Regions from separate parts of the Sporomusa sphaeroides DSM 2875 genome, predicted to be linked through region 3. Evidence: riboswitches for the same ligand, from Rfam matches in the RefSeq annotation. Region 3 holds a riboswitch; each other region holds the start of a gene.
The links. Region 3 has a riboswitch for cyclic di-AMP ahead of SPSPH_RS21225 (APC family permease). Riboswitches for the same ligand answer to the same signal wherever they lie in the genome.
Positions count from the first base shown of each region.

Region 1 (10,243 bases), 2.1 Mb from region 3:
TCAAGAACTCAATTATTGTTCGGCCCTTCCTGAAAAAAAAACTTCCAGTACTATGGCCTCGGCTGACTTCTCACGATTAATCTTGTTTCAACCATGTTTCAAAAATTATCTCCACATGTCCGTGAGACCTCCCCGGGTAAGAACGCAGTCTTTCTCTCCATCTATCTGCCACATCTACAGGATTGACCTCGAATAGTTTGGGGCTTCGGTTTGAGTTGCAACCTCACCCGGTTTTTTTCCTGCCTTTTATGTGATTTCTGTTCGTCAGACCGGAGATTTGCCGCTGGCTTCCTTCAGATTCCACCTCGCGATGGACACCCTTGCCTTAAGCTATGCGCTTGGCACTATTAACCCGCGCTAGGGACTTGCTACCCGTTAGACTGCGCCCATGCCGGGCGCACAACTGAAAGGCGAGATGGCAGTGCAGCCATCTCGCCTTTTTCATTTGGTTCATTTAGCCATAGACTGAGTGCAGGCCGGCATTGTTTCAACCTGGATGGTGTTCATTGCTTCGGTAAGCACTTCGCTAATCACTTTGCTTATTTTCATTACCTTAGACAGCGGCGTACTCTGCAAATCAAGGTAACCTATCTGGCTTTGCGCATTCACCACACCAATAATTGATATATCACCAACAGTAGGCAGCCGGTTGCCGACAGCAATGCCTGCAGCCAATCCGCCTTGCCAAACTTCAATATTGCCGATCTCATGGCTTTTCCCCAGGCAAGCGTCAATGGCAATAATAAGCGGATGATGAAACCGATGCTTAATAATATTAAGCATTTCGACGAAATTACCGGCGTGAACAGGCTGCTCCAATGTACCATACACATGGCATTCGGTGTATTCTTCCAGATAGGTTCCGATTAGCGGCCCCAAAGCATCACCGGTATAGCGGTCAGAGCCAATGCACAGTACCACCAACGGCCGTAAGTGTATCCCTTCCTGACACTTTAATAGCATTATCAGATGGTCATATAGTTTTTCCCGGCTATTGGAATCATGCAGATTAACGGTTAGCTTATTCAGAACATGTTTTGCCATTATCCCTCTCCTTTTAGCTGTCCTCTTTAATCTGTATGCCCCCCTGCCTTAGTTTATGTTTAATATTGACTAACCAATAAGCGGCAGCTCTTGATATTCAGGCAGAGTCACTGCCCGGGCCAGCGCATGGGTAACAAATTCAACATGTTCTTTAAAATCAACGTCCATGGCGGCTGCGCTGACTGTAATGGTCTCACGGTTTACCGCACGGGCAAAAGCTTTGTCTTTCATTTTCTTCATAACCGATTTTAGTTCCAGATTTCCTAAGCTCTTATCCGGGCGCACCAAAGCACAGGCAATGATAAAGCCGGTCAGTTCGTCAACTGCCAGCAGCGTTTTTTGCAACAAGGTGCGCTCCGGTTGCCAGTCACGGGCATGGGCTTCAACATCGGTGATAAACTGACTGTTATACCCGGCTGCCGAGAGTAATTCCCGGGCATGATGGGGATGATCATCCGGGAATTTTTCAAAATCAACATCATGCAGCAGCCCTACAGCTCCCCAGTATTCAATGTCTTCACCAAATTTAGCTGCATAGGCCCGCATCGCAATTTCAACCGCCAGGCAATGCTTTAGCAGAACCTCACTATGTACATGCTGACGCAAAAGCTGCCAAGCCTGTTGTCTGTTGTAGTCCATGTAATAATCCTCCTAAATTATGTATAGTAATTTAATCCGATTATACCAAATTTGTTAAATACATTACAAGTTGATTATCTGGCTGTGGGACTCTGTCCGCTGCCAATAACGGTGAAGCTGACGGTAAATGGCCGTTGCCAGATAGCACAAAATTGCGGTAATAATGATGGAACCGCCTGGTGCAATATCCAGGTAAAATGCTGCCGTCAGACCGCACCCTACTGACAATACAGCCAACAGAATTGCCCAGCCCAGCGTAGCCTTAAAGCCTTTCCCCAATTGTTCCGCTGCCGCTACCGGCACAATCATCAAAGCGCTCACCATAAGAATCCCTACCACCATCATACCGGTAACAACAGTAATGGCCGTAACTATACTTAATGCCATATTCACCGCACTGGTATGAATGCCCGCAACTTTGGCCACGTCTTCATCAAAAGCAACCAAAGTAAGTTTGTTAAAATGGCTAAATACCACTCCCAAAACAACAATGCCACACCCGATAATCACCAGGACGTCTTGCCAGGATACTGTAAGGATACTGCCGAACAGAAATCCCAGCAAACTGGCGCTGGGTATCCGGGTAATAGTACTAAAAATTATCGCTAACGCTATTCCCGCATAGAAAAAAATAGCCAACGCAGTATCTGCCATTTGGGTGCGGTGGCGCCGTACAAGCTCAATACCGACAGCCCCGGCAACGGTTAATGTAAATGCTCCTATCGCCGGGTAAATACCTGCCAGATAACCGCCTGTTACTCCGGCAAAAGCAATATGTCCTAACCCGTCACCGATCAGCGACTGCCGGCGTACCACAATAAACATCCCCAAAACCGGGCAAATGACAGCCGTTATAAACCCGGCTAAAAAAGCCCGCTGCATAAAGTCGTATTGCAATATTTCCAAATTAAATCCCCCCACTTGTTCAGTTAGCCTGTGAAGCCGGAATAATACCACAAATGCCGCATAGTGGCATGACTGGAATGAAATTGTTCACTGTCACCAAAAAAACACAGGCTGCGATTAATACACGCTACTTTACTGGCAAAATGGGTAGCGTTTTCAATATCGTGGGAAACCATAACAATGGTAATGCCTAGTGTGCTGTTAAGCTGACCCAGTAGTTCATAAATTTTGGCACTGGCGGCATAGTCGATACCACTGGTCGGTTCGTCCAGCAGTAATAATTGCGGATTACCGGCCAGAGCCCGTGCTACCATTACCCGCTGCTGCTGGCCGCCGGATAGTTCGCCAATCCGGCGGTCTTTTAGCTTATCCATCCCCACCAATTCCAGCATATGCCGGACAATATGCCTGGCTCCTTTTTCCTTCTTTAGCAAACTGGAATAATTAACAAGCCCCAATGCCACAATTTCTTCGACAGTTGCCGGAAAAGCTGCCGTATTCTGGGCATAATGCTGTGGCACATAGCCAAGTATTCCCTGCCTGGCAGCGGTATAAACCGTCTGGTTGTCAATCAACACGTGACCGGCCAGGGGCTCGATAAGTCCGGCCATAATTTTTAACAGCGTACTTTTCCCCGCACCATTAGGACCAACCGCTACTACAAATTCACCCTGAGCTACAGAAAAGGTAATATTATTAAGCACCATTTCTGTGTTGTACCCGAATGTAATATTATGTAAGTTAATTTCAGCCATAGTTTTCCTTTTACTCCTTAAGAAGGATTGCATTGCCGGCATACACCGAACAATTCTAAGTTGTGACGCACTAATTCATAGCCATGGGTTTGCAACACCAGCATGAGGCGGGGGTCTACCGGGCAATACTCAATACATTGCGTTTGTCCGCATTTTACACATACAATATGATGATGATGGCTGGTGTCCACCAATTCATATCTGACACTTTCTTTTCCCAGGGCATTTATCGGGGTTAACGCTTCTAGGTCAACCAAAACATGAAGATTGCGGTATACGGTGTCCAGGCTTATGTCCTTATAGCGCACCTTTAGTTTTTCCCAAATTTCAAAGGCGGACAACGCTTGGCCTGACTCAACCAGCTGCGCAATCATAGCCTGCCGCTGGGCTGTTATCCGGTAGCCTTTATCTTTCAAACGGGCTATTACAGCGATGACACTTGCTGCATGATCGACAGTCATATCCTTTCCCCTTTCTACTGCAAAAAAGATTCCTAATAGGAATGAGATTGCCACGCTACGCCAGCAAGCGATAACGCGGCAATCTCTGAATGCAATTTATTATTCGAGAGCCTGGATTAAATTGGCTAAGTTTGCTCGCATCAGTGTAAGATAATTCTTCCCCTGCTTTACTTCATCAGGGGTTAACGCATCCACCGGATGCAACACCAGAACTTTGGCACCGGCTTCTTTAGCCAAAGTTTCCGCTACCTTGGAACTCACAATTGTTTCCGAAAATATGTAATTAATTTGCCGTTCACGACACAGCTTGGTAATATCAGCCATCTTTTCCGGCGTTGGTTCGGCATCCGGTGACAAACCCATGATGGCAACCTGTTCCAGCTGGTAGCGCTCTGCCAGATAGCCAAAAGCAGCATGGGTAGTAATAATTGTACGTTTCTTTACCTTTTGCAAACCGCTCTGATACTCTTCGTGAAGCTTTTGCAGCTCTTTATTATAATTAGCGGCATTTTCACGGTAATAGGCGGCATTGGCTGTATCGGCAGCAGCCAGAGCTTCCGCAATGTTGTCTACTTCCTTCTGGGCCAATACAGGATCAAGCCAAACATGCGGATCAATTTCGTTTTCTTCATGTTCATGCTCATGCTTATGCTCATCAACATGGTTATGTTCGTCATGTCCATGACTATGGGGAATGCCTTCTTTTAATTCAATACCTTTACTGACCTCAACCGCCGTTGTGCTGCCAAGTACGTCTTTCCCCGTTACTTTGCCAATCCAATGCTCGAAATTGGCACCGTGAAAGAAAAACAGTTTTGCATTTTTAACCTGTATCAAGTCCTTGGCTGATGGTTCCCATTCGTGCGGTTCGGCTCCGGCCGGAACAAGTATATCTACCTCGACTTTGTCGCCACCAACCTGCCGGACGAATTCGTATACCGGATAAACACTGGCCAAAACCTTGATTTTGGCTGCTTGCTGTGTATTATCGCCTGGCGCAGCTGTTCTCTGACCGCAACCACTGACAAGTACCCCCAAGAGAAAAAGTACAACCAAAACCATCCTTGTTTTTATCATATATATCGCTATCCCCTTTTAATAAGAATATTCCTATTAAGATAGTAACAGGCCGGAATCCTACTGTCAACACTTTCCACCCCTTAATAAGATTATTCTTAACAAAAAATCAAAAAAATATAGCGGCAATATAGCTGCCGCTGCTTTTTTTAGCATTATTTTACTTGGTTGCACGGGTGACCTCAAAAGATCGACTGTATATATAGGCATGAAATAACAAAAGCGGGAAGACAGCTAATGCCTTCCCTGCTTGTTGGTTTACATCACCCGGCGGGCGCCAATGTAGCGCGGACCCCAATAGCTACTGCTCATACTGGCAATAGCCACACCGCGGCTGGACGTAGCGCTGATAAAATTACCATCACCAATATAGATGCCGCTGTGAGATGCTCCCGGTGCGTAGGTAGTGAAAAACACCAAATCACCGGGTTGAAGACGACTGTAAGACACAGGCCGCCCAACTGCAAACTGTTCATCAGCCATTCGCGGCAGAGAGATACCACTCTGGGCAAATACGAAGCGAGTAAAGCCGGAACAGTCGAAACCGCCAGGGCTTGTCCCACCAAATACATAAGGCACACCTTGATAACGCAGCGATGTCTGAATAATACGCCGTACCGAAGTTGTGGAAGAATCACGGCTGGCAGGAATATCCCGCCCCATCAAAGCACGATAAGTTTGTGCTCCAACTACACCATCAGGCTCAAGACCCCGAGCTTTTTGAAAAGCCTTGACAGCACTGACCGTTAAGTCGCCAAAATCACCATCTGCTGCGCCGGCATCAAAACCAAGCTCAGTAAGCTGAGTTTGAATAGCGGCTACATCAGCGCCTCGGTCACCGGATTCATATGTACCTGAAGCATGGGCAAAAGCAGCGGTCCCAAAAAAGAGACAAAAAGCAACAATAAACCCGAAATACTTTTGCAATTGGTTTCCCCTCTCCTTGGCCTCCGAGGTTAGCTGACGGGTTAGGGTTGCAGGCACCCTACCTGAAAAGCCAGTGCTAATCAGGTTTCACCCCATAAAACTGGTTCCCCCGTACCTGAGCTGGATTCGGCTTTCTAAAACGCTCCTTGGTTATTATTCTGTATCAAATTTGAAAATCCTGCCTAAAATTCATGGTTTTTTTACAAATTTAGGGAGGATTATAGTTTCCTGATAATTACTACTCGTTACCTTTATTTTGCTGCCGACTCAGATCAGCCTGAAGCCAGTAGAGCGGACGCTGTTTCACTTCTTCAAATATTCTCCCGACATATTCACCAATAATACCAATGCCCGCTAATTGCAAACCGCCCAACAGCAAAATACTGGCCGTAATTGTCGCCCAGCCCGGAACAGCTTCATCGGTAAAAAGCCTAATATAAACAACATGGCCTGTCAGCACAATGCTGCTAAACCCCAGGGCCAGTCCAATATAAAAGGCAAACCGGAGCGGTGTTTTAGAATATGCCGTTATACCATCAAGCGCAAAATGCAGCATTCGCTTTAATGAGAATTTGGATTGCCCGGCAAAGCGTTTCGGCGCAACAAATTCAATCTTAGTCTGCCGATAGCCAATCGCGCTGATCATACCTCGAATAAATCTGGCACGTTCCCGAAAGCGCCGAAAACTATCTACCACCTGTTTATCTAATAATCTAAAATCAGAGCCACCCTCGGTAACCTGTACATTAGACATGGCATTCATCAGTTTATAAAACATGCCTGAGGTAAAGCTTTTAAACCAGGATACTCCTTCAGTATTAATTCTCACTGTCTGGACTACCTGGAAACCTTCTTCCCATTTGGCAAGCAACTGCGGCAGCATCTCAGGCGGATGCTGCATATCGCCATCCATGGTAATAACGGCATCCCCTTTTGCATGATCCAGTCCGCAGGTTAAAGCCACCTGATGACCAAAATTGCGAGCCATAATGAGCGCCCGTACCCGCTTGTCCGCATTGACTAAACGTTCTAAGATAAACGGAGTAGCATCACTTGAACCATCATCGATAAAAATGAGTTCATAAGAATAGGCCAGCGGCTCCATAGCATTAACAACTTCCTGATAAAAGTTGTCGATATTATCCTGTTCGTTAAATACCGGCACAACAATAGATATTACATTTTCCGGTGAAGCCATAATTCAGCCTCCTTTTCACCATTTTATTATTGCACTGCCGGCCAGTGAATGCAAGTCTTGGAACTGAAAAAGCGAGATTACTTCCCATACCTGCAATGACGGTAAGGACCCGCTACAGTCATTGTGAGAGGTACGGCGAAACAATCCCGCTTTTTCACTTAGAACCTTCTTACGCTGTGATATCCTGACGTAAAACCATTGCGTCATGCAAATAAATATGCTTGATATCCTGCTGACAAGTATCGGTATTCCAAAGAATCAATACCCTGATACACAGCGGCAGCGCTTCAGGACACTCTATTTCCTGGGTGCCAAACAATGGCACTTGTGTCCAGCCGAGTTTTCTTGCACCTGCAGCCGGAAAAGCCGCGTTTAAATCAGGGGTTGAGCTGAATATCACAGCGCCAATATCTTCGGTATTCATCGCATTTTCCCGTACAATTGCCGCTAGAAGTTCAGCCACGCGCTCAAAGATTTCTTCACATTGGTTTGCGGTAACAGTTGTCGCGCCTCGAACGCCACGCAGCATAATAACCACTCCTAGAGAAAAATTAGCATAGGCTTAGTATACAATATACGCGAAATTAATCCTTTTTCCTGCCAACATTGTAAATATATATATCCAATAACACTAAAGCCTCGCCGCCATGCTGTTAAAGTTAGTCTTCTTTCTTAGGTTTATTGCACCGGCAGGAGTCGCATACATGGCACCGCCACCAGCCGCATTCGGGGCAAACGGCATTGGACTGATTCAGCTCAACATATTTTCCTTGTTCATACTCTCGCCAACAAAAGCTGGCACCCGCTATTTTCTTTAACATAACCGACCGGGTATCTACCCATAATTTTTGCCCAAAAACAGTAATCAACAGCTCATGTACACCATTCTGCTCGTTAAACCTGTAATCTTCAGCAGGAAATACTTCAGGCACTCCTTTGAGGCTAAGGATAACATAGAGAACATTGTACTTCACAGTCCACCTCCCGCATGTATCCGCTGACTTAATCACTCTAAGACTCCCGCCTCTTTAGGCGGGAGTAAGAGCAGCTAAATCGCTGGATAATTCCGACTATACTCCAGTTGGGGGAACCTTACCGGAAGCAAGTCTTCAGTTATAATACCTATGTAAGCGGCAGGCAGTTTATACCCCAAGAATCTAATACTCGCAATGTCCTGCAGATAGCATTGTCAACACTAGCTTGTACTGTTTCACTTAATTCTAAACCAACATCAATAACGGCCGGCTGAACTCCTAATACAACCACGTCTTTCACCGGCTCTTCCAATACTTCCAGCGCCGCCAGCACGTCCTGAATCCCCAGTTCGTGCATAGATACTTTATGTTTAAAATAAGCCTTGACTTCCTCATTGGCAAACTGAAAAAAAGCCCCTGGTTCACTGCCGCCATTAATGGCATCAATAATCAGCAGCCGGTCAGCGCCTTTGATAAAGCGCAGCAATTCCATGCCAAGCGTACCGCCGTCAAGAACTTCAACAGTATCCGGAAAGGTATAACGCCGGGTAAGTTCCTCAACCACCCGGACGCCAAAACCTTCGTCCTGCATTAAAATATTGCCGATACCCAAAACAACGATTTTTTCCATGATGCAAGCTCCTATCATTCGCTCAATAGACAGAAGATTGCCACGCTAAATTCTGCTGTACATCCGGCGTGGCAATCTCGATCTCATTACTTTATCTTAGTTTTCAGGTTATCTTTGCTAATATCATCCAAATCATCAGGTTCTTCTTCCATATACTTGACACCGGAGAACATAGCCGATATCTCGCCGCCTTTTTCGGTAAAGTCAGCCCTGATTGCCATATATACGTGCACAATGACAAACAAGATGATACACCATGCAACAAAATGGTGAATGATATGAACAGTGTATTCGTTAACCAGCCAGTTGTTAAACGGGCCAAATACTTTTGCCAGGAACCGGTTAGGCTCAATCATGTAGTACATCGCCAAACCGGTTATGGCTTCAATCAGAAACATAAGATATACCGCCAGATAGCCTGATCTGGCCAATGAATTCCGGAGATAGGGACGATGCTTGCCGCGCATGAACATATAATGCATCTGCGTATCCATAATTCCAGTCCAGTACAGCTTAGTCCACGGCTTAGGCAAAAGCCTGTCGCCGGGATTAATGATAAAGCCGTAAATGCGGGGAATAAAGGAGATGATAAGCACATAGCCTGCGATAAAATGAATATACCTTATCATTTCCATCGATAAAACATGATTAACGGCAAACGTTGGCTCTATTCCCTGTGTCCCCAGGAAAAAAGGATTGCCAATGTACAGGCCGGTAAGAAACAGAATAAATGTACATATTACCATAACCCAATGGAAAATCCGCGTCCACGGGCTAAACAGGTAATAAGGTTTCATTGCTCCTTGACGCATGACCGGTATTCCTCCTTTTTTATAAATACGGGTCGGTGCGAACTACTGCAAGTTCCTTGCCTTCTTTGTCATAGAGATGAGTGGCACAAGCCAGACAAGGGTCAAAAGAGTGAAGCACCCGCAGTATTTCAAGCGGCTTTTCGGCAATCTTTACTTTGGTATCAATCATACTGGCTTCATAAGCGCCATAGCCGGCTTTTCCGTCCCGGGGACAAGCGTTCCAGGTGGAAGGAACAATCGCCTGATAGTTTTCAATTTTGCCGTTTTTAATGGTTACCCAATGACTCAGGCCGCCTCGCGGCGCTTCGTGCAGACCCACTCCTTTGGCTTCCTTCGGCCAGGTTGCCGGATCCCAGGTAGCCGTGTTAGCTACTGTTGTGTCGCCGGCTTTAATACTGTTTATCAGTTTATCAAAGAAATACTTGGCAATATACGCATGCAGCTGTGCATCCAAAGCGCGGGCTGCCGTACGCCCTACTGTAGTCGGCATCCATTTTTCCGGCGGCAGATTTAATGCTTTGGACACTGCCTCAATCTGGTCAACCATGAATTTTTCCGCCCAGGTTGGCTCACCGATAATGCCTTGTTTAACCTTGGTATACACAATAATATATTTAGCCAGCGGGCCAACTTCAGCCATTTTACCATTCCATTTGGGTGTCTTAATCCAGGAATATTTGCCATCCTCGTTAAGATACTTCCAGTTGGTCTTGGTCCCTTCTTTCGGTTCGGTATATTGCGGAGTGGTAACACCGTTCCAGGGATGAAGGTCCTTGCCGGCTTCAGGATAACGGTACCAAGAATGTTCAACACCTTCGG
Region 1 is NZ_CP146991.1:1,725,724-1,735,966, reverse strand. It holds gene yyaC (spore protease YyaC) at 451-1,044, opposite strand; gene SPSPH_RS07695 (HD domain-containing protein) at 1,114-1,683, opposite strand; gene SPSPH_RS07690 (metal ABC transporter permease) at 1,747-2,589, opposite strand; gene SPSPH_RS07685 (metal ABC transporter ATP-binding protein) at 2,613-3,344, opposite strand; gene SPSPH_RS07680 (Fur family transcriptional regulator) at 3,362-3,805, opposite strand; gene SPSPH_RS07675 (metal ABC transporter solute-binding protein, Zn/Mn family) at 3,905-4,882, opposite strand; gene SPSPH_RS07670 (C40 family peptidase) at 5,141-5,788, opposite strand; cyclic di-AMP (ydaO/yuaA leader) riboswitch at 5,813-5,951, opposite strand; gene SPSPH_RS07665 (glycosyltransferase family 2 protein) at 6,048-7,007, opposite strand; gene aroH (chorismate mutase) at 7,177-7,536, opposite strand; gene SPSPH_RS07655 (hypothetical protein) at 7,667-7,981, opposite strand; gene SPSPH_RS07650 (HyaD/HybD family hydrogenase maturation endopeptidase) at 8,130-8,612, opposite strand; gene cybH (Ni/Fe-hydrogenase, b-type cytochrome subunit) at 8,699-9,424, opposite strand; gene SPSPH_RS07640 (nickel-dependent hydrogenase large subunit) at 9,444-10,243, opposite strand, start outside.
Region 1: another riboswitch for cyclic di-AMP. It lies ahead of SPSPH_RS07670 (C40 family peptidase); the one in region 3 lies ahead of SPSPH_RS21225 (APC family permease).

Region 2 (10,243 bases), 2.3 Mb from region 3:
GAGTTTGGTATAGTCTGCCAAAGCCGAACGTTCTGCTTCATCCGGCAGCCATTCATTGGGGATTTCTCTCACTATACAGTCAAGCTGCTCATTACTCAGCTTGTTCACTACCTCAAGGTATGGAATAAAGTCTTGTGCAGTAAGCAGGTCCTTAAGCAAAATTCTATAATGCTGGAAATAATACGTTTTTATTTTTGTACCAAGTTTTTCAAATGAGTCAATCGTCCAGCGGCTGGATCTAAACAAATGCGAATTATCTATTGCGTAAATTTTATATTGGTCATTCTCGAGATGAAGTAATAGGTTTTTTTGATTTTTAGCACGGTCTGCATTGTGAAACATATGGTCGAACAATATAATGCCGGCCATTTCCGGTACATTGACAGCCTTGTGCAATCGATTTTTCCCGATATATTCCGCATGTTCCAGATAGCGGGAGCCAAAATGGGGGCCGGGTTCCAAGCCTAACTCCAAAAGGCAGGGATGGGAATTGAGCATTTGTTCATCAATTTCAATTATATCGCTTGGAGGAAAGCACAAATTCATTATCGCACCAAGCTTGGCTGCAAAAAATTCGCTTGCCAATACCCGTGAGCCAAATCGATGGTTTTGGAATTTGACTACATAGATATTACCATCCTGCGCACGAAAAAACTGGGGTGCAGTAACCCCGACGCCCACTTCGCCCAAGTATTCTGTAGCCATTAGCATACTGTCAGCCTCCCCGAAAAAAAGACCCGGTAAAGAAAACACGGCTTGCGCTGAGCCTATGGCGAAAGCGCAAGACGGTGTTGCTCTTATCCAGGCGAAAGTTATAGCTTCTATCAGGATAAAAATTTACCGAGTCCTACCTTAGCATTGCATTACCTTGACTCGGTTCACATCACAGCAAAAGTTAAATTAGCATTCGGTGGATCTGGACGCAGATGCTATAGCTGCGAGATTAATAACGGCAGTACTTACTGTATCATCAGAAATTCCCGAAGAGGTGGCCGGCCCGAATATTTCATCAACCGAGATAAAAGCCAATTCATCGTCGACATTGCCAAGGGTTCCTTGAAATATGAAACCGCCAAGGGTTGTAATTACCACATTATCACCAATCATGCGTCTTAGAATGCAAATCAACTCACGGCTCTCTTGCCGTTCGTTGGTTTCGGTTCTTTGTGATACACCGTCAGCACCGGGACAATAATCATTACTAAACGGATTAGTCCTTACTCCTGTAGCTTTTGCAACGATTTGCCAAAGATCAACATGAATAAATTTTGCATCCACAACTTCTCCGCCAGGAGAAAGAATTTCTGCGTTTGACTCTGCTTCAATGGCTGGCGTTAAAAAGGCGACCCGGCAGTCATCAATTTTTTGCAGATTACCAAAGTAAACGATTCCGTCGAAGCCAAACAATAATACGTCGGTGTTTAACTCACGCTGAAGCTCCCTAATCAAGCACTCGTTGCGGAGCTCTCTGAATATGCTCATAAGTATGGACCCCCTTCAATATCTAAAATCACAAGGTGTGTTTACTATACTGTATGAGCCATATAATAAAAGTGTTACTCCCACATCATGTCAAACAGGATAGGAACAGGTAACCGCAGTACAGACCAGAAAAATGTTTGTTCCTATTTTACATATGCAGGGATTATTACCTTGGGCAACGAAGATGATAGATAGAGAGAAAATCATTTCAAGGAGGGAATACCTATGCCAATTGTACAAATTGACCTGATTGAAGGACGTTCACTAGAGCAAAAACGTGAAATGGTAAAAAAAGTAACCGAAGCTATTGTAGAAACAGCCAAATGCCCGCCTGAAGCCGTAACTATAGTAGTACGCGAGGCTTCTCCCCAGCATATCGGCAAAGCCGGTAAACTAGTATCTGATAAATAATTATTGAAGCCATTTCGCTTGCGAAATGGTTTCAATTTTAGAAAGGTGGCGCTTCTCCGATGAGACCCATACAATTTGCGTTTGAGCTTGAAACTTCGTTAAGCAGACAAATAGAGACATTACATGACACTGCCACCACCGGCACTGTGCCAATACCGGTATTGGGGCTTATCAAAAACTCTCAGACGGAGTTTTTAAAACTTTTATCAGCACTTAATACCGGCGAGAGCGACAGCGTTCGATACCCGGCGGTAACGGAGACCCAATTGCTGGGATCAGACGCGGTCTGGCAGCAAGCTACCCAAAATACAACTGCTGCTAATGCCTGTCTGCAGGAGCTTACTGCTCTTTGGTCGATTTACATTACCATCGACAAATGTGTGCAGTTTTACCAGCAGGCGGCTGTAAACAGCGCACAGCCTCAGGCACGGCTGTTTTTTAGCTCGCTTAGTCATGTAAAAAAAATTCTGCGCAGAAGGCTTGATGGCATTATTCAGATTTACTACAATTATTATTGGGGAGAGTTAGGGTTTGCGCCGTTTATTTTAGGAAAAGACTAGGTGACGCAAATTTCAAGGTAACATAATAATAATTCTGATGGGGCTGCCGTGCTGGTAGTCTCATTTAATTATGTAGCTATATTGCGGTTTCAGCGGCCGGACTTACGCTAGTTCTAAGTTGACATTTATTTATGCGTCCGGACAAGCATAACCAAGGAAAAGCCCGGCTAATAATCAATATCGCCGGATAACTACTTCTAAACATGCTTGCCTAACCGGCGGATATTCTGTAATATATAGGCCATGCCGAATTTCCAGAGAAAAAGGAAAACGGGGGAACCATTTCCGGGGTGAATCCGCTAACAAGCGGTAGGGATTTCCCTTTGTCCCGAACCCGTCAGCTAACCTCGTAGGCATTTAGAAAGGGGTGTTTTACAATGAAAAACATCAAAAAAATTATTTGCAGTACCCTTACCATGGCAGTTTTAACTGCCGCGATTTTACTGCCGCAGGCATTTGCCGCACAGGCTGGCCAACCTGGCTATAAAGCCGTTTTGGACGTAAAAGCTACCGCCTACGCTCCCGGACCGCACGATAACGGTAAATGGGGCAACCTGACGTATCTGGGTACCCAGATACGCCCTGGCGTAATTGCTGTTGATCCCCGGATTATTCCCCTTGGCTCAAGAGTATATATTGAGTTTGCCGATGGCAATACCATGTATGGTGTGGCCGAGGATACCGGCGGCGCAATTAAAGGCAATCGTATCGACATTGCCATGCAATCTGTTGAGCAGGCTTATGAGTTCGGGATTCAGAATGTAAAAGTATATGTTCTTAATTAACAACAATGCCTGGCTTTTTGCCAGGCATTGTCTACTGCATAACAGAGGTGCCTGCGCCTTTATAATATTGACGGCTGTCAGCACCAGGTCAGCGGTTTTTCTTATTTTTTTTATGAATTACATACAAAGTGGTAGATTTGGTAAGTTTATTTATGTTATTATAATTAGAAATACCTATTACGAGATGTTGCATGAAAGGAGTCAGTTAATGTTTGACAACAAATTTGGCCCCGAAGGTTTAACTTTTGATGATGTTTTGCTTGTGCCGGCAAAATCCGAAGTTTTGCCTAGAGAAGTAGAAGTATCCACGTATCTGACAAAAAATATCAAGCTGAATATTCCTATAATCAGCTCCGGCATGGATACAGTCACCGAAGCACGTATGGCGATTGCCATGGCGCGTGAAGGTGGCATAGGGGTAATACATAAAAATATGCCAATTGCGCGTCAGGTTAATGAAATTGACAAAGTCAAACGTTCAGAACATGGAATTATTGTTGACCCAATATTTTTATCTCCGAACAACACCCTGCAGGATGCTCATGATCTTATGGAGAAATACCGCATTTCCGGTGTACCGGTAACTGAACATGATAAGCTTGTCGGTATCCTGACCAATCGCGATTTGCGTTTCGAAACAGACTTAAGCCGGAGAATCGGCGATTGTATGACCAGAGAACATCTGATCACTGCCCCTGTTGGCACTTCCCTGGAAGAAGCCAAGGAAATCTTGCGTGAGCACCGGATAGAAAAGTTGCCGCTGCTTGATGCTGAGGGGAATTTAAAAGGACTTATTACTATTAAAGATATTGAGAAGGCGCAAAAGTATCCAAGCTCAGCCAAAGATCCCAAAGGCCGTTTACTGGTGGCAGCCGCCGTTGGTGTCGGCGCAGACATGATGGACCGGGTTGAAGCTATTGTAGCGGCCAAAGTGGATGTTATTGTTGTCGATACCGCCCACGGTCATTCGCAAGGTGTACTTAACGCAGTAAAGAAGATTAAGGATACATTTCCTCACGTCGACCTCATTGCCGGTAATGTTGCTACAGCGGAAGCTACCCGTGACCTGATTGAAGCCGGCGCAGATGCCATTAAGGTAGGCATTGGACCAGGTTCCATTTGTACTACCCGGGTAATTGCCGGTATCGGTGTACCCCAGATTACAGCAATTTATAACTGTGCCCAAGCTGCGCGCCCGTATAATGTTCCTATTATCGCTGACGGCGGTATCAAATATTCCGGCGATGTTGCCAAAGCCATTGCAGCCGGGGCCCAGATCGTAATGATCGGCAACCTGCTGGCCGGTACGGAGGAAAGTCCTGGAGAAACCATTATTTATCAAGGACGCAGCTATAAGGTATATCGTGGTATGGGTTCTTTAGGTGCTATGGCAGAAGGCAGTAAAGACCGCTACTTCCAGGAAAATATGGACAAACTGGTTCCGGAAGGAATAGAAGGCCGGGTTCCTTATAAAGGTTCTGTTGCCGACACTGTGTTCCAGCTGATTGGCGGCCTGCGTGCCGGTATGGGATATTGTGGCGTACGCAACATTGAAGAGCTCATCTCAAAAACCCGGTTCATCAGGATTACCGGTGCCGGTCTTAAAGAAAGTCATCCCCATGATATAAGTATCACTAAAGAATCACCAAATTATAGTGTTTAATAAAGAAAACACGGCTTGTGCCGGACCGCTGGGAAGGGAAGCCGAAAAAAATGCTTTGGACAATAGTCCAAAGCATTTTTACATATTTACCACGGTGGCGGTGTCTCAAAATTAACTACACGAAATTCGAAGTGACGGTCCTGATAAAACTTGATAATAGCAGGCAGCGCTTTCACCGTCTCGCTATGGCCGCGTCCATCATGCATAAGTACAATGGCATGGCTCCATAAATGTTTGCTTTCCATTTGAAAAGCGATGTTGCGCATAATCTGGCCGGCCTTCTCCCGGGAAGCGTCGCCGGAACTTATGTTCCAGCCTATTTCCACATAGCCCAGACGGGATAATGTTTCCCAGTATTCTTTGGTAAAACTGCCTGCCGAACCACCGGGAGCCCGGGAAATACGCGATCTTACACCAGTTACTTGCTTTATAATTTCATCGGTATGACGCAATTGGGATACATAGGAATTAGCGGATTGATACAGTTCACGATATACGTGATTGTAAGAATGATTGCCGATAGCATGGCCTTCCTGATAAATGCGACGCAGGATTTCCGGATGCTTTTCAATCTGACTGCCAACAACAAAGAAAGTTGCCTTGATATTATGCTTTTTCAAAATATCAAGAATAGGCGGGGTATTTTCCAAGTCAGGACCGTCATCAAAAGTAAGGTATACTACTTTTGTTCCATAATACGGGGTAACCGGCGGCAGTCCCAAAGCCAGTCCTTGGTGCTGGCGCTCTGTGACGGTAAACACATCATAAACCGGTTTGTTGCCTGCCGGCAGGTACTCCGGGTTTTCATTCAGATAATAAGCGTCAACAGCATCATTGGGCAAAGTATAGTTGCTTTCTGCCGGGAAAGATTCCTGATGGGCAGGCAAACCTACTGCCGCTGCGGTGTCGTTATTAGAAAACGCCAGTAATGCCAGTGGCGATGACGCTAAGATGATTAGACAAACAGCACTTAATCCACAAACTATCAGAAAGAATCCCGGCTTATTTTTCATTATTTGCTCCTGCTTAAATAATTTGATGTATGGTGTCTAATTTTCGTATATTCTCTAACCTGGTTGATGATTCCTGCATGTAAAAGTTATACAGCTGGGGATACTATTCTTGCGAGGAGTGTGTAAATAATGCCGACTAAGCTAATAAAAGTAGTTGCCTGTACAATCCTGTTGATGATGTGTACCAACGTTGGTTATGGTTTTTGGGGATTGCCTGGAACTAATAGTCTCGAAAACCTCAATCTGGTATCTGCCACTCAGGTATTTGACATAAACGGACAGTTAATTTCAAAACTTTTCGAAGAAAACAGGATTGTGGTAACAATTAACAATATATCGCCATATGTCCAACAAGCCATTATCGCCAATGAAGACACTCGCTTTTATAAGCATTTTGGCATCGATCTGATTGGTATTTTTCGCGCTGTAGTGGTAAATATTCGCCAGGGAGGTTTGGTGGAAGGAGGCAGCACAATTACTCAGCAATTAGCAAAAAATATGTTTCTCACCCAGGAACGTACGATAACGCGCAAGCTGAAGGAAGCAGTCTTGGCTTTAATTATTGATTATAAGTTTTCCAAGCAGGAAATTCTGCAAGCATATTTAAACCAGATTTATTTTGGTGAAGGAGCCTACGGCATCGAAGCTGCTGCCCAAATGTATTTCGGCAAACATGCCAAAGAACTTTCTTTGGCAGAAAGCGCCCTCTTGGCAGGGCTGCCGCGCGGTCCTAATATTTACTCACCGTATATTGACATGAAAGCCGCCATGGAGCGCCGGGCAGTTGTGCTGGCAGGTATGGTCAAAGAAGGTTATATAAGTACAGAAGAAGCCGAACAGGCTAAGGCAGAAGCAATTGCCCTTGCCGGCAAAAAAAAGAGGGTAGTACAGGCATCCTATTTCCTTGATTATGTTGCTAATGAACTGGTAGGCCGTTATGGCGCCAACAGGGTTTATAAGGGGGGCCTCAAGGTCTATACTACCTTAGATATCAGCCAGCAGCAGGCAGCCGAAGCCGTCTTGGGACAATTGCAGGGAGCCGTCCTGGCCCTTGACCCGAAGACTGGATATGTCAAGGCTATGGTTGGTGGACGTAATTATGAGGAAAGCCAGATAAACCGGGTTTTTACCGAGGTACGGCAGCCTGGTTCTGCCTTTAAACCCTTTTTGTATGCGGCTGCTCTCAATCAAGGCTTGGCTGCCAATGCGATTATTGTTGATGAACCTATCAACTTCAATGGCTATGCGCCTGTCAATTATGACAAAAAATATCGCGGACCGGTGACCTTGCACAAGGCTTTGCGTTGGTCGGTCAATGTTCCGGCCGTGAAACTGGCCAATCAAATAGGTATTGATAAAGCGTTGGAATTAGCCAAATCTCTGGGAATTAGCACCATTGTGCCTGATGATTATGTTTTATCTTCCGCGTTGGGCGGCCTGACACAGGGCGTAAATCTGTGGGAGATGACCTCAGCCTATACCGCCTTTGCCAATGGCGGTATAGTGTCAAAACCGGTAGCCATCCTGAAAGTGCTTGATGAAAATGACCAAATACTTGAAGAAAATAACATTGTCCAGCAAGCGGTATTGAAACCGGAAATTGCGTATATAGTAACAAACATGCTGCAAGGTGTATTACAGGACGGTACGGCGACACCGGCTAACCTTGGCCGGCCGGCCGCCGGAAAAACAGGTACCACCGACAATTATGAAACCGCTTGGTTTGTGGGTTATACTCCGGATCTGCTGGTAGGTATTTATGCAGGTAACGACAATCGTAAGCCCATAGGCATTTCCGGTACCGAAGTTTCGGCACTATGGGGAAAGATGGTTTATAAGATCGTAGCCGACACGCCGCCGAGTGAATTTTCCATTCCGGCCAATGTTGTCGTCAATATTCCCATTTGCACAAATACGGGAAAATTGGCGGGAAGCAGCTGCAAAGAAACTGAGTACAGTGCTTTTATCCAAGGAACTCAGCCCATAGCGCCACGCTGGGAAAATCGCCTGAAAGAGTGGTTAAATCCTGATGCTGAGCAGCCACAGGAAAAAGAAAGAGAGCAGCCTTTCTGGAAGTGGCCTTGGTCGAGATTGCCGTCATTTTAAACTTATGGTACAATGTGTTAGGATAGTAAAATTAAAACAAAATCTAAGGAGAAAATGGTTTTCAGTGGGTATTAAAGCAACGGTCTTGCAGGTTCCAATTGACATTGTAACAATGGCTGAAGCAGTAGCCAGGCTGGAAGAGTTTATTCTCAAGCGAAAGCCGCATTTAATTGCTACCGCTAATGCCGAAATGGTTATGCTGGCACAGGAAGACAGGGACCTGGCGGCGATTCTTGCCCAATGCCAGCTGGTGGTGCCGGACGGTGCCGGCGTGGTATGGGCGGCAAGACATCAGGGATATACTATCCCTGAACGCGTGGCAGGTTATGATTTGGCTCAGAACTTATTAGCTCAGGCTGCGCAGAAAGGCTATAGTGTGTTTATGTTTGGCAGCCACCCGGATATTATCAGCAAAGCCAGACAAGCTGCTCTAGAACGTTATCCTGGCCTCACAATTGTCGGTACAAGACATGGTTTTTTCGGCAAAGAGGATGAGCCGGAGATTATGCAGCAGATAACGGCGGCCAAACCTGATATTTTACTGGCAGCTTTGGGTGTACCCAAACAGGAAAAATGGCTGGCCCGAAATCTGGCTAAACTTAACGTCCCTGTATGTATGGGAGTAGGCGGTACCTTCGATGTAATGGCAGGAGCTGTTAAACGCGCCCCGTTATGGATGCAGCGCACAGGCCTGGAATGGTTATTCCGGTTAGTCCGGCAACCGCAGCGTGCGCTTAGAATGCTGGCTTTGCCGCGGTTTGCCGTCAAAGTAATGCTGGGCAAAAAAGGTTAGACAAAGTAAACTAAGTGTATTATACTGATATACTGAACTTGCTTTTGGTTTGCATGTTATCAAGATGATTTACTAGGGAGGTGGATAGGTGGTACAAAATCCGGTTGTTAAAGAAGGTTATATTTATATTATTGTACTTGGACTGATCACTGTTATCACTGCCTTAACTCTGGGTGGTTATTGGGCTATTTTCCCCGGAGTGCTGACAGCTTTTATTACTTTCTTTTTCCGTAACCCCAAGCGCGAGGTGCCTGCTGATGATACTTTGATTGTATCGCCTGCCGATGGCAAAGTTATGAGCGTTACGGAAGTATATGATGATCAGTTTCTTAACGATAAAGGATTAAAGGTAACTATCTTTTTGTCGGTATTTGATGTTCATGTCAATCGCAGTCCTGTCCAGGGGGAAATCAAATTCCAGCAATATACTTGCGGCAGATTTAAACCAGCCTATAAAGAATCGGCAGCTTGTGAAAATGAGCGTCATGCTATTGGACTGGAAAATGGCAAGATGCGTGTATTAGTCACACAAATTGCCGGCATTCTGGCCCGGCGCATTGTATCCTGGGTTACTCTGGGTACTGTGCTTGAACAGGGTGAACGGTATGGGCTTATTAAGTTTGGTTCTTGTACAGAGCTTATTGTACCAACAACGGTGGAAGTACTGGTAAAAAAGGGGGATAGAGTAAAAGGAGGAAAAACGGTAATAGGGAGGTTAATGGAAAAGTGAGAAACGCTATTCCTAATATAGTAACTGCGGTCAATCTTGTGTTAGGCATGTTTGCTATCATCTTTACGCTCCAAGGTGAATTTGCCTATGCAGCTTTTTTTGTTGTGGCTGCGATGGTGGCTGATGGCTTGGACGGACGGGTGGCACGATATTTTGGCGTAAGCAGCGATTTTGGCAAAGAGCTTGATTCTTTATGCGATTTAGTATCTTTTGGTGTAGCTCCTGCGATCATGGCCTATGCTTATATGCTAAAAGACTTCTCCGGCGGTGCTCTTATTGCTGCGGCATTTGCCACTTGCGGTGCTCTGAGGCTTGCCAGATTTAATGTTAATACCGGCAAAGTAAAAGGCTATTTTATGGGTTTACCTATTCCGGCTGCCGGCTGTGTTATTGCCACTTTTATTTTGATTGGTATCAAGCCATCCGGCTGGATATTTGCTCTGATGGTGGCAGTTTTTGCCTATCTAATGATCAGCACTGTCAGGTATCCTGATTTTAAAGGTAAAGAAGGGGAGCCTATACGCATAATTCCGGTGATTATAACCCTCCTGGTGGGAGCGTATATACTATACCTGAACCTGACCTTCGGTGCCATTTTGTTTGTCCCGTTTTTTGCTTTTGCCTTGTTCGGTATCTTAAATACAATATTTGGCTTATTTGACGGCCGTTCTGTGCAGTAAGCCGGATTTGTCTGCCAGAT
Region 2 is NZ_CP146991.1:2,269,879-2,280,121, reverse strand. It holds gene SPSPH_RS10645 (HipA family kinase) at 1-711, opposite strand, end outside; gene SPSPH_RS10640 (hypothetical protein) at 901-1,482, opposite strand; gene SPSPH_RS10635 (2-hydroxymuconate tautomerase) at 1,708-1,893, shown strand; gene SPSPH_RS10630 (hypothetical protein) at 1,953-2,453, shown strand; cyclic di-AMP (ydaO/yuaA leader) riboswitch at 2,688-2,825, shown strand; gene SPSPH_RS10625 (3D domain-containing protein) at 2,831-3,238, shown strand; gene guaB (IMP dehydrogenase) at 3,447-4,901, shown strand; gene SPSPH_RS10615 (polysaccharide deacetylase family protein) at 4,988-5,914, opposite strand; gene SPSPH_RS10610 (transglycosylase domain-containing protein) at 6,044-8,020, shown strand; gene SPSPH_RS10605 (WecB/TagA/CpsF family glycosyltransferase) at 8,133-8,813, shown strand; gene SPSPH_RS10600 (phosphatidylserine decarboxylase family protein) at 8,902-9,543, shown strand; gene pssA (CDP-diacylglycerol--serine O-phosphatidyltransferase) at 9,540-10,223, shown strand.
Region 2: another riboswitch for cyclic di-AMP. It lies ahead of SPSPH_RS10625 (3D domain-containing protein); the one in region 3 lies ahead of SPSPH_RS21225 (APC family permease).

Region 3 (10,243 bases):
AGCCTGGCAATTGGCGCAATATAGGCCATGGATTAAAACATTCCCGGCGGCAGGTTGAGACCGCCGGTCAGTTTGCCCATTTCCTGGGACATCATATCATCCACTTTGTTCATAGCCTCATTGACTGCAGCAGCCACCAGGTCTTCCAGCATTTCCACATCTTCCGGGTCAACCGCCGACGGTGCGATCTTTACCGACTGAATTTTCTTTTCGCCGGTAACCACTACTTTTACTGCCCCGCCACCGGTAGATACCTCAATAGTACGGGCTTTAAGCTCCTCTTGCAGTTTACCCATATCGGCCTGAAGCTTTTGCACCTTTTTCATCATTCCTGCCATGTTTCCCATATTTCCAAACATGTTATCAGCCTCCTAACACTAATTTTTATTCCTCTATCTTAATTACTTTGCCACCAAACATCATCTGGGCCTGCTTAACCGCAGGATGCTCCATCCCTGGATCAGGGGGAGCGGCTGCCACCGCCGGCTTCGGCGCAGCCGGTTTGGCCGGCGGCGTATCTGTCCCCAGTGAGCACATTAATTTTACCTGATGTCCGGTAATGTGAGCCAGGATTTTTTCCACAATAGTCCGGTAATCGTCCTTCTCGGTGCGTTCCTTGGGAAAGGTTGCCGTAAAGTGCACTGTGGCCTGAGTAGCGGTAAGCCCTGTCAAGCGTCCTTGCATCACACAAGCATGTACCGACCGCTTGCCGCTGGTCATGAGTTCTTTGAGCACAGCCGACCATATCTCATTCAGATCGCCGCCAACGCTGCCGCCTGACGGTTCCGGCGGAGCCGAAACAGACGGATTGGCTGGCGGTGGTGCCGGAGGACTGAGCGGCGTTTGCGGTTCTGGCTGCGGCCGCGGCGGCATGGGTGTTACAGGTGACTGCACCCGCGGCACTGACGGCGGCGGTTCCGCTGCGGGAGCCTCCGTTTTAGCCATACTGACGGCAGCCCCTGCCGGATTGCCGGCAAGTCTGGCTTCAAGCGCAGCAACCCGCTCTAAGAGTGCGGCCATATCGCTCTTTGCCGCCCTGCGGCACAACGTAATCAGCGCCATTTCCACCACAATACGCGGCTCAGCCGCCCATTTTGCTTCATTAGCGGCATGATGCAGCACTTCCAGCACGGCTACCAGTTCCTGATGGCTGAACTTGGCACTCTGGGCGGCAAGCACAGCTTTATCATCACTGTATACTTCAATAGTATCTATAGCAGGAGCAGCTTTATACAGCATCAGACTCCGGGCATGCAGCGCCAGCTCCACAAGCAGTTGGCGAATATCTTTCCCTAGATTAATAAGTTCGTCAAGTTTCACCAGTACGCTGTGCGCATCCCGTTCAGCCACAGCGTCGGTTAACTGCCACACCCACTCATGACCAATCAAGCCTAATAGCTGGCGCACATGGGCGGCTGTTATCACGCTGCCGTCATCCAAAGCAGCGCATTGGTCCAAAATACTGAGCGCATCCCGCATACCGCCCTCGGCTTGAATGGCAATAAGCCTGAGTGCATCCGGAGCAGCCTTGAGGCCGCTCTGTTCTGCCACCATACTCAGCCGCTCCTCAATTTCCCTGGCGTTAATCCGCCGGAAGTCATAACGCTGGCAGCGCGAATGGATGGTGGCCGGAATCTTATGCGGTTCGGTGGTTGCCAGCACAAATACCACATGGGCCGGCGGTTCCTCCAGGGTTTTTAAGAGGGCGTTAAAAGCCTCTGTTGTCAGCATATGCACTTCGTCGATAATATACACCTTATAACGCCCGTCTACCGGCGCAAACTTAACGGTTTCCCTCAAATCGCGAATCTCGTCAATGCCCCGGTTGGAAGCTGCGTCCACTTCAAATACGTCCATGGAAGTACCGGCAGTAATTTTATCACAGTTGGAACAGTGGTTGCAGGGATTGACGCTGGGACCATGTTCACAATTGAGTGATTTTGCCAGAATTTTGGCCGTACTGGTTTTTCCTGTACCACGCGGACCGGAAAACAGATAGGCATGAGCAATCTTGCCGGTGGCAATGGCATTCTTCAAGGTAGTACTAATATGCTCCTGACCGACTAAGGAATCAAAATCCTGCGGCCGCCATTTGCGGTATAAAGCCACATAAGCCACGCCCATACCTCCTTTACCCCGCTAAGACATTAGATAATGCAAGTTTCATTTATATTCAACATTACTAAAATATTTCCCTTTTTCAAGAAAATAATTTATCCGCCACCGTATGTATATCCTACGTTAAAGAATCTGGCAGGCGCAGGCGGGTGTGCAGTTTGCCATATAACAAAAAAGCAGCCCTCATTGGCTACTTTCAATAGATATATTATATTGCTTCCGCGTACCATACGGCCTTGTTTCCCACGACGGACCACAGCAGATACCAGGCACCCTTACGGCACATAAGAAGTATCACTTAGCGCTGCTTCCTTCCGGACCTGACGCGATTCATGAGTTCCTATTGCGTAAGACCCGGCACTGCTACAGTCCGGCCTAGAAAACAAAAAGCCGTATACCGGCCTTGAATTTTATGGCGGAGAGAGAGGGATTCGAACCCTCGGTACAGTTTCCCGTACACACGCTTTCCAGGCGTGCTCCTTCAACCGCTCGGACATCTCTCCAAGTGCTCTCAACAGAAACTTATTATATCTTATTTTTTAAATCAATGCAAGCGGTAAATATTGCAAGCCCGGCAATATCACCAGACAAACCGGCAGCCAATTGATACTGCTTAATTATACCGAGTACCAAAAGGCTTGTCAAGTTTTTGAGTAAAGAAAAACCGCTGCTGCGGCCTTACAGCCGGCAATAGTACTGAGGCGCCGGCAGCGCAGTGTTATCTGACAGATACCGGTGCCGGACCTCCCGGGTGTGATCCCGGAAGGTCCGTCCCGGTTATTTTGTCAAATGATACGGCACTGTGGTTACAATGACATTTTCTTTCCAAATAAGAGTATTGCGCAAAAACCAGCCGGTCTGGTTGTGCAATAACCGGTGCCATGCTTTCCTGGTTTCAAACTCCGGAATAATGACGGTGATATAATCATTCGGCCCCTTCTCCCGGCATCTTTTTTCAATAAAATGCAAGAGCGGGCGCATTAACAGCCGGTACGGCGAACGAATAACCACCAATTCCACACCAGGGTCCCACAGCTTCCATTTTTCTATAACCTTTTTGGTCAGTTCATCATTGTCAGATACATGAACGGCCAGGATATCATCACCGATCATTTTGGCATATTTGATGGTCTCATACACAACACGGGTGGGACTGGATACAGGCACAATAACGGTGTGTTTGCCTTTGGGAAAGGTGGCCGCACCTCTTTCATAACATGCTTCCGGCAGGTGCAATTGCTCCGACATGGTATTATAATGTCCCCGGATGGCTTTAAATATATAAATCATGATGGGAATGAAAACAAGCACAACCCAGGCTCCATAAAGGAATTTCGTTACCGTAATAATCAGAACCACCAAACCGGTGACGGCAGCGCCAAGACCGTTGAGGAAGGCCCGGACCTGCCAGCCCTTACCCCGCTGCCGGTACCAGTGCACCACCATACTGGCCTGCGCAATGGTAAAGGAAATAAAAACACCAATAGCATACAAGGAAATCAGGTGCTCGGTATCTCCCTGAAAAGCGATAATCAATAACGCAGCGGCAAGGGTGAGCAGGATAATCCCGTTAGAAAAGGTTAACCGTTCACCGCGGGTTGACAGATAACGCGGCAGATAGCCATCTCTGGCGACAATAGCCAACAGCATCGGCAACCCGTTGTAGGCGGTATTGGCGGCCAGATATAATACCAGCATGGTCGTGAATTGAATATAGTAATACGCTGCCGAACGGCCGAAAATTTGCTCAGCCAGTTGCGACATGGCGGTTACTTCGGCAACAGGCAGGATATGATAGTGCATAACAAGATAGGTGATACCCAGGAACATAAAGCTCAGGATACCGGCCATCCAATAGGTGGTAACCGTTGCGTTGCGGGCCTCAGGCTGTTTGAACATCGGCACACTGTCAGCAATAGCCTCAACCCCGGTCATAGAGCTGCAGCCATTGGCGAAAGCCCGTAAGATGACAAACAGCATGGCCCAGTCCAGTTGCTGACGGGCCAAAGACTCCGGCGGCAACAGATAGGGTGCGCCGGTGAAGGCTTTCCAGACACCTGTTGCAATTAAAGCAATTACGCCGAATAAAAAGGCGTAGGTGGGTATAACAAAGGCATTGGACGATTCCCGGACACCGCGCAGATTCACCAGCATCAGCAAACCAAAGAGCACCATTACATCCAGGGTCACTTCGTGCCCGGCCAGGTCAGGCAGAGCGGAAACAATGGCCGCCGTACCGGCTGAGACACTTACAGCGGCTGTCAGCACATAATCGGCAAATACCGAACCGGCAGCCACCAACGCCGGCATTTCTCCCAGGTTTTTTTTGGCCACAGAGTAGGCCCCGCCCCCGCCGGGATTAGCCTTCGCGACCTGCACATAGGACAAAACCACGATGCCCAGCAGTAACAGAATGGAGAGCGCCACCGGCGCCATAAAGCCATAGGCAATAATACCCGGAACAGCCACCAGGGTAAGCATAATTTGTTCCGGCCCGTAAGCCACCGACGATAACGCATCAGAGGAAAAGATGGATAAGGCTTTCCACTTGGGAAGTTTTTCATGAGCCAATTCCCGGTTGTGAAGGGGCTTGCCGATAAGTAATCGGCGAAATTCGCGCATCATACCAGCGCCTCCAGTTTCATTATTCGATTTTTGGGCATAAGAAAAAGACCTGACGGCCTTTCGACCCCTTGCTTTGGCCTGCGAAGTTAGCTGACGGGTAGGATGACAAGAGAAAACATCCCTTTTGTCACAAGGACAAAATTAACCCCAAAAGTGGTTCCTCCGCTTCCATTACGGAACTCGGCCTTATATTGTGTATGCATTGTTATCTTACTGCTTTTCTAATCAAACATAAAGTCCTGCTACACTTGGCTTATGCCTGCTTATCGCTGCCTATAGGCACAGAACACAATAGGCTTGACGGCTCGCAACAGCACGCTATTTTCCGCCCTCGCACTCGGTCTTTCATTACGGTTGATATACGAAAAATATCCCTGCCGTTCCGGTAAAGAACGGCAGGGATTTCTCCATACTTATGCTTTCCTGAATACTTTCTTCAAACTAAACTTTCCTTGTTGAATATCGTCAAATACCGTGTACACTACCGGCACTACCACCAGGGTGAGAATGGTCGAAGTCACCAGACCGCCGATAATGGCATGAGCCATCGGTGCCCGGGCTTCAGCGCCCGGCCCGATTCCTAACGCCAGCGGCAGCATACCGAAAATCATTGCCGCGGTTGTCATGATAATCGGGCGCATCCGCTGGATGGCTGCTTCGACTAAGGCCTGGTTGCGTTCCACGCCTTGTTCACGACGCTGTTTGGCGAAATCCACCAGCAGGATGGCGTTCTTGGTAACCAAGCCCATCAGCATAATAATACCGATGAGGGACATCATACTGAGTTCACTGCCCATAACCAGCAGGCCGATGATGGCACCGATTATGGCTAACGGCAAGGCCAGCATAATGGAAAAAGGATCAAGGTAGCTTTCAAACTGGGCTGCCAGGACAAAGAAGATAAACAACACTGCCATGCCCAGCGCCAGGACCATGCTGCTAAAAACGTCATTCATGGATTCCGTCTGACCGGTAGCCACAAATTGATAGCCTTCCGGCATATCAATTTCAGCCGCTTTTTTCTCAAACGCAGAGTTAAATTCGCCCAAAGTGATTCCGCTTAAGTTAGCCGAAATGGTAATTTGCTGCTGATTGTCATAACGTTTGATTTGGGCCGGACTGGTGGCATAGACAGTGTCAGTCACCTGTGACACCGGCACCATGACGGCCTGGCCGGCCTCATCGCGCGCCGTTCCTGACAGGTATACCTTGTTGACATTGCCCAAACTGCGCCGCTCTTCCGGATCTAAAATGACCCTGACATCATGTGAGTCGTCACCGTCCTTGTACTGGGTAACAACCTTACCGTTAAACATGGTCTGCAAGGTATCGGCAATGCTGGCTGACGAAATACCCAAGTCAGCCGCCCGGTCACGATTCACGATGAATTGGGCGTCAGGGTTGCCGGGTTCATAGCTTGACGATACTTCGACGGCTCCCGGAATGCCGGCAACCGCTTGCTGTACCTGCTCGGCAATCATCGCCAGGGTATCCAGCGACTGCCCCTGAATAACCAGCGACACCGGTTTGCCGCCTGACAGGCCTGACTGTTTCATGACACTGATATCGGCACCGGGAATATCCTTGAGCTGTTGACGCAGGCCGGCAATAATTTCGTTATCGCTGATACTGCGTTCACTTTTCGGCACAAGCTGGCTAAAAATACTAATCTCTCTGGTATTAGCCACACTATAGGTCATTTCAACTTCAGGAATGGCGCCGATAATTTGCGACATGGCATCAGCCATATCACCTACGGCAGCCACACTCATTCCCGGATCGACAGTAGCCGTTACGGTAAATTCCCCGTTATCGGCATCCGGCACAAAGGTTGTACCCAGCAGCGGTGTGAGCAGCAGGCTGCCGACAAATAGAACTGCCGCTGCCAGCAGCACTTTGCCGCGGTGACCCAGAGCCTGACGCAAAAACTCACCATATTTGGCGGTTAATTCGTCAAATTTCCCATTCCAGGTCAGCCAGGCCTGGCTTAATTTACCGGTACCCTTAATGGACGCGTGATTCAAATATTTAGACGACAGCATGGGTGTTAAGGTAAAGGCCACAAATAAGGAAACCAACACACTGGCTGCCACGGTAATACCGAACTCTTTAAAGAACTGACCGACAATACCGCTCATCATGCCCACCGGCAGGAATACCGCCACCAGGGTAAAGGTAGTGGCCATAACCGCCAGCCCGATTTCGGCTGTTCCCTCCAGCGCAGCCGTCATTTTGTCTTTACCCATTTCGAGATGGCGCACAATATTTTCAATAACGACGATGGCATCGTCAATCAACAAGCCAACCGCCAACGACAGCGCCAACAGTGACATGGTGTTAAGGGAAAAGCCCAGCGCCTTCATAACCACGAAGGAAGCGATAACGGAAACAGGAATGGTTATGCCGGAAATGATGGTGCTCCGCCAGTTTCCCAGGAACAAAAACACAATGGCGACAGCCAGAACACCGCCGACCACAAGGTTAAACTGCACATCCTCCACCGATTCCTCGATGGTCTTGGAGTTATCGCGAACCACCACCAAATCAACTCCGGACGGCAGCTCTTTTTTGATCGTCTCCAATTCTTTCTTGACAACAGCTACTGTTTTTACGGTATTGCTGCCTGATTGCTTCATAATGTCAATACCAAGAGCCGGTGTACCGTTTACCTTGGTAAGGGTCTCAACCTCTGCGGTTGTATCTTTGACGTCAGCGATGTTTTTCAAATATAGCTGAACACCGCCGCGTGAGGCCACCGGAACAGTAAGAAACTGACTGGTTTCGTTGATTTTCCCTACCGCTCTAAGGTCGGTCTTGCGTTGACCATCGGTTATCTTACCGCCGGGAGAATCAATATTTTCATTTCTTAGACTGTTTAGTACCTCTGGAATCGTAAGGCCGTAAGCCGACATTTGGTTATTATCCAGGTGAATCTGAATTTCCCGCTCCAGGGCACCTTTCAGTTCAACAGCGGCAACCCCGTTGACTGCCTGTAAACGCTTTTCCAGGAGGTCTTCGGCCAATATCGTCAACTCCCGCTGACTCAAATTGCCTGTTAAGGCAATGGACATAATGGGCGTATCGTCAGGGTCAAAGCGCAAAACCGTAGGCGTTTTGGCTTCATCCGGCAGCTTGGCCTGCAGGGTTCCCAATTTATCGCGTACGCTTTGAGCGGCAGAGTCGGCATTGGTGTCCATGGTAAATTGAATAATGGTGGTTGACACACCTTCACTTACCGTGGACATAATATGATCAACACCGGCTACCACGCCGACAGCATCTTCTACCTCTTTCGTAATTTTGGACTCCACTTGCTCCGGGGCTGCCCCAGGGTATAGAACCTGAACAGCAACAACCGGTATTTCAACACTAGGATATTGATCAACATCCAGGGACATGTAGCTAACCATGCCGATGACTACCAGCGCCAAAATAATTACGGTTGCAAATACCGGGCGCTTGATGCTAATCTCCGTAAGTTTCATAGATTTTCTCTCCTACTCTATGGCGCCACGCGAACGGCATCACCGTCATGGAGCCGGCTCACACTGGTGATAATAACCTGTTCGCCCGCCTCTAGCCCGGATTTTACAACAATTGTACTGCCGGTTACTTCACCGATCTCAATTGGTTTGCGGACAGCCTTGCCATTCTCCAAAGTAAAAACATAATAGGCGTCCTGTCTTTGGATAACAGCCGCCTGAGGCACGGTAAGCGCCTGAATACTTTCACCGGTAACCAATTGTACATTGGCAAACATGCCTGACTTTAATTCCCCGCCGGCATTATCGATCTTAATCTTGGTACGGAACATTCTGCTTGCCGAACCGGCATCCGGGTTCATAACATCCACTACACCGGTGAAGACTTTATCCGGATACGCATCAATCGTAACATGGGCCTGCTGACCAATGTTAACCCGGCCCAAATCCTTCTGCTCTACCGGGATTACAGCATATATCTGGTCAATATCCTGCACCACCATTAAGGCAGCCCCCGGCGAGACCACCTGGCCGACAGTCACCGTTTTATTGGCCACTACCCCGTCAACAGGTGAGCTAATTACGCCGTAGCTGAACTGCTGCTCGGCACTGCTTTGATTGGCAGTCGCACTCGACACATCGGCTTCAGCCGATTTTAGCTTGGCTTTGGCATTATCCAGCTGCTGCTCGGAAACGGCGCCAATATCAGCCAGTCGTTTATACCGGTTAAAATCATTAAGCGCCAGTTCGTAGTTTACCTGCGCCTTGCGCACCGAGTCGCCGGCTTGGCGGGCTGTGTTGATTAATTCGACAGTCTCCAGCTTAACCAGCGGCTGACCGGCTTTAACCGTTTGTCCCTCCTGCACCAGCACCTGCTCCACCCTGCCGGAAATTTTAGCGCTCACGGTGGCTGAAATTTGTCCTTCCAGCGTTCCGTTAGCGTTCAGGCTGGGAACAGTCTCGATATAGCCGGCTGCCGCCACCTTGACACTTATGCCTTTGTCAGGCACGACAGCCTGCTCTTTACTGGCAAACACGCCACTGCGAAATAATAAAGTTACCCCTGCCACTAAAATCAGCGGGATTAACCAGTGTTTCGGTTCCCATTTTTTCATTGAACCAGACCCCCATCCAAATTTTACTGTATTCCGAGCTGGGCATACCTACCAGTCGGTATGTCTTGGCTAAAAAATTTAGCGCCTTGTATACTGCGCTAAACCTTCAGTAACATCCAGACATTATCCAGCATGCGCTGCCGCATGGCCTCTGACTGGAATTGGCTGCCCAAGGATATTTGACCATTTGTCATGGCAATAATATTGGCTGCCAGAGCATAGCTGTCAAAGCCGCTCTTTATTTCCCCTTTTTCCATGGCTGTCTCAAGCTTCCTGGCAAAAGCCTCACAGGCTGAGACCCGGCCTGTTTCTATGCGCTGCTGAATATCGGGAAACTTACCTAGTATTTCGATGGCAAAATGAGCACAATCCACACTATATTGGCCATCTACTCCCAGCAAATCCTTCGCATATTGCTCCGGCGTTTTTTCCACAATCAGGGCGTGCAGCACTTCCCTGAGGGTATTGCGATCGTCCAGCAGCGCACTATAGTTAGCTTCAAGACGGTCAAACAAATAGTGCAGCGCTACCTGCAGCAATTCATCCTTGCTGGAAAAATAATGGTAGATGCCTCCCTTGGTAATGTTAACTTCATTAGCAACGTCAACCAGCGAAACCGATTTATAACCGCGGGTTAAAAACAAACGCAAAGCGGCTATAACAATATTCTCTTTGGTCATACCATCATCTGCCTTCTCCCATGACTTTTGCATACCTACCAGTCGGTATGTACCTATTATCCCCTATGAATTAAGGTATTGTCAATAGAAAAGTGGGTGGTGGATAATACTTCCGTCTGTGCCGGGTCTTGTGCCGGCACGCAAAGCTTATACATTCTGGTTAGACCAAAAAAAATACGCCCGCAAGGACGCTAGCACAGCATATTTATTTTTGTTCCTATTT
Region 3 is NZ_CP146991.1:4,608,021-4,618,263, forward strand. It holds gene recR (recombination mediator RecR) at 1-29, opposite strand, end outside; gene SPSPH_RS21210 (YbaB/EbfC family nucleoid-associated protein) at 33-359, opposite strand; gene dnaX (DNA polymerase III subunit gamma/tau) at 385-2,118, opposite strand; RNA gene ffs (signal recognition particle sRNA small type) at 2,379-2,478, opposite strand; tRNA gene SPSPH_RS21220 (tRNA-Ser) at 2,532-2,621, opposite strand; gene SPSPH_RS21225 (APC family permease) at 2,896-4,743, opposite strand; cyclic di-AMP (ydaO/yuaA leader) riboswitch at 4,804-4,939, opposite strand; gene SPSPH_RS21230 (efflux RND transporter permease subunit) at 5,157-8,228, opposite strand; gene SPSPH_RS21235 (efflux RND transporter periplasmic adaptor subunit) at 8,246-9,340, opposite strand; gene SPSPH_RS21240 (TetR family transcriptional regulator) at 9,439-10,053, opposite strand.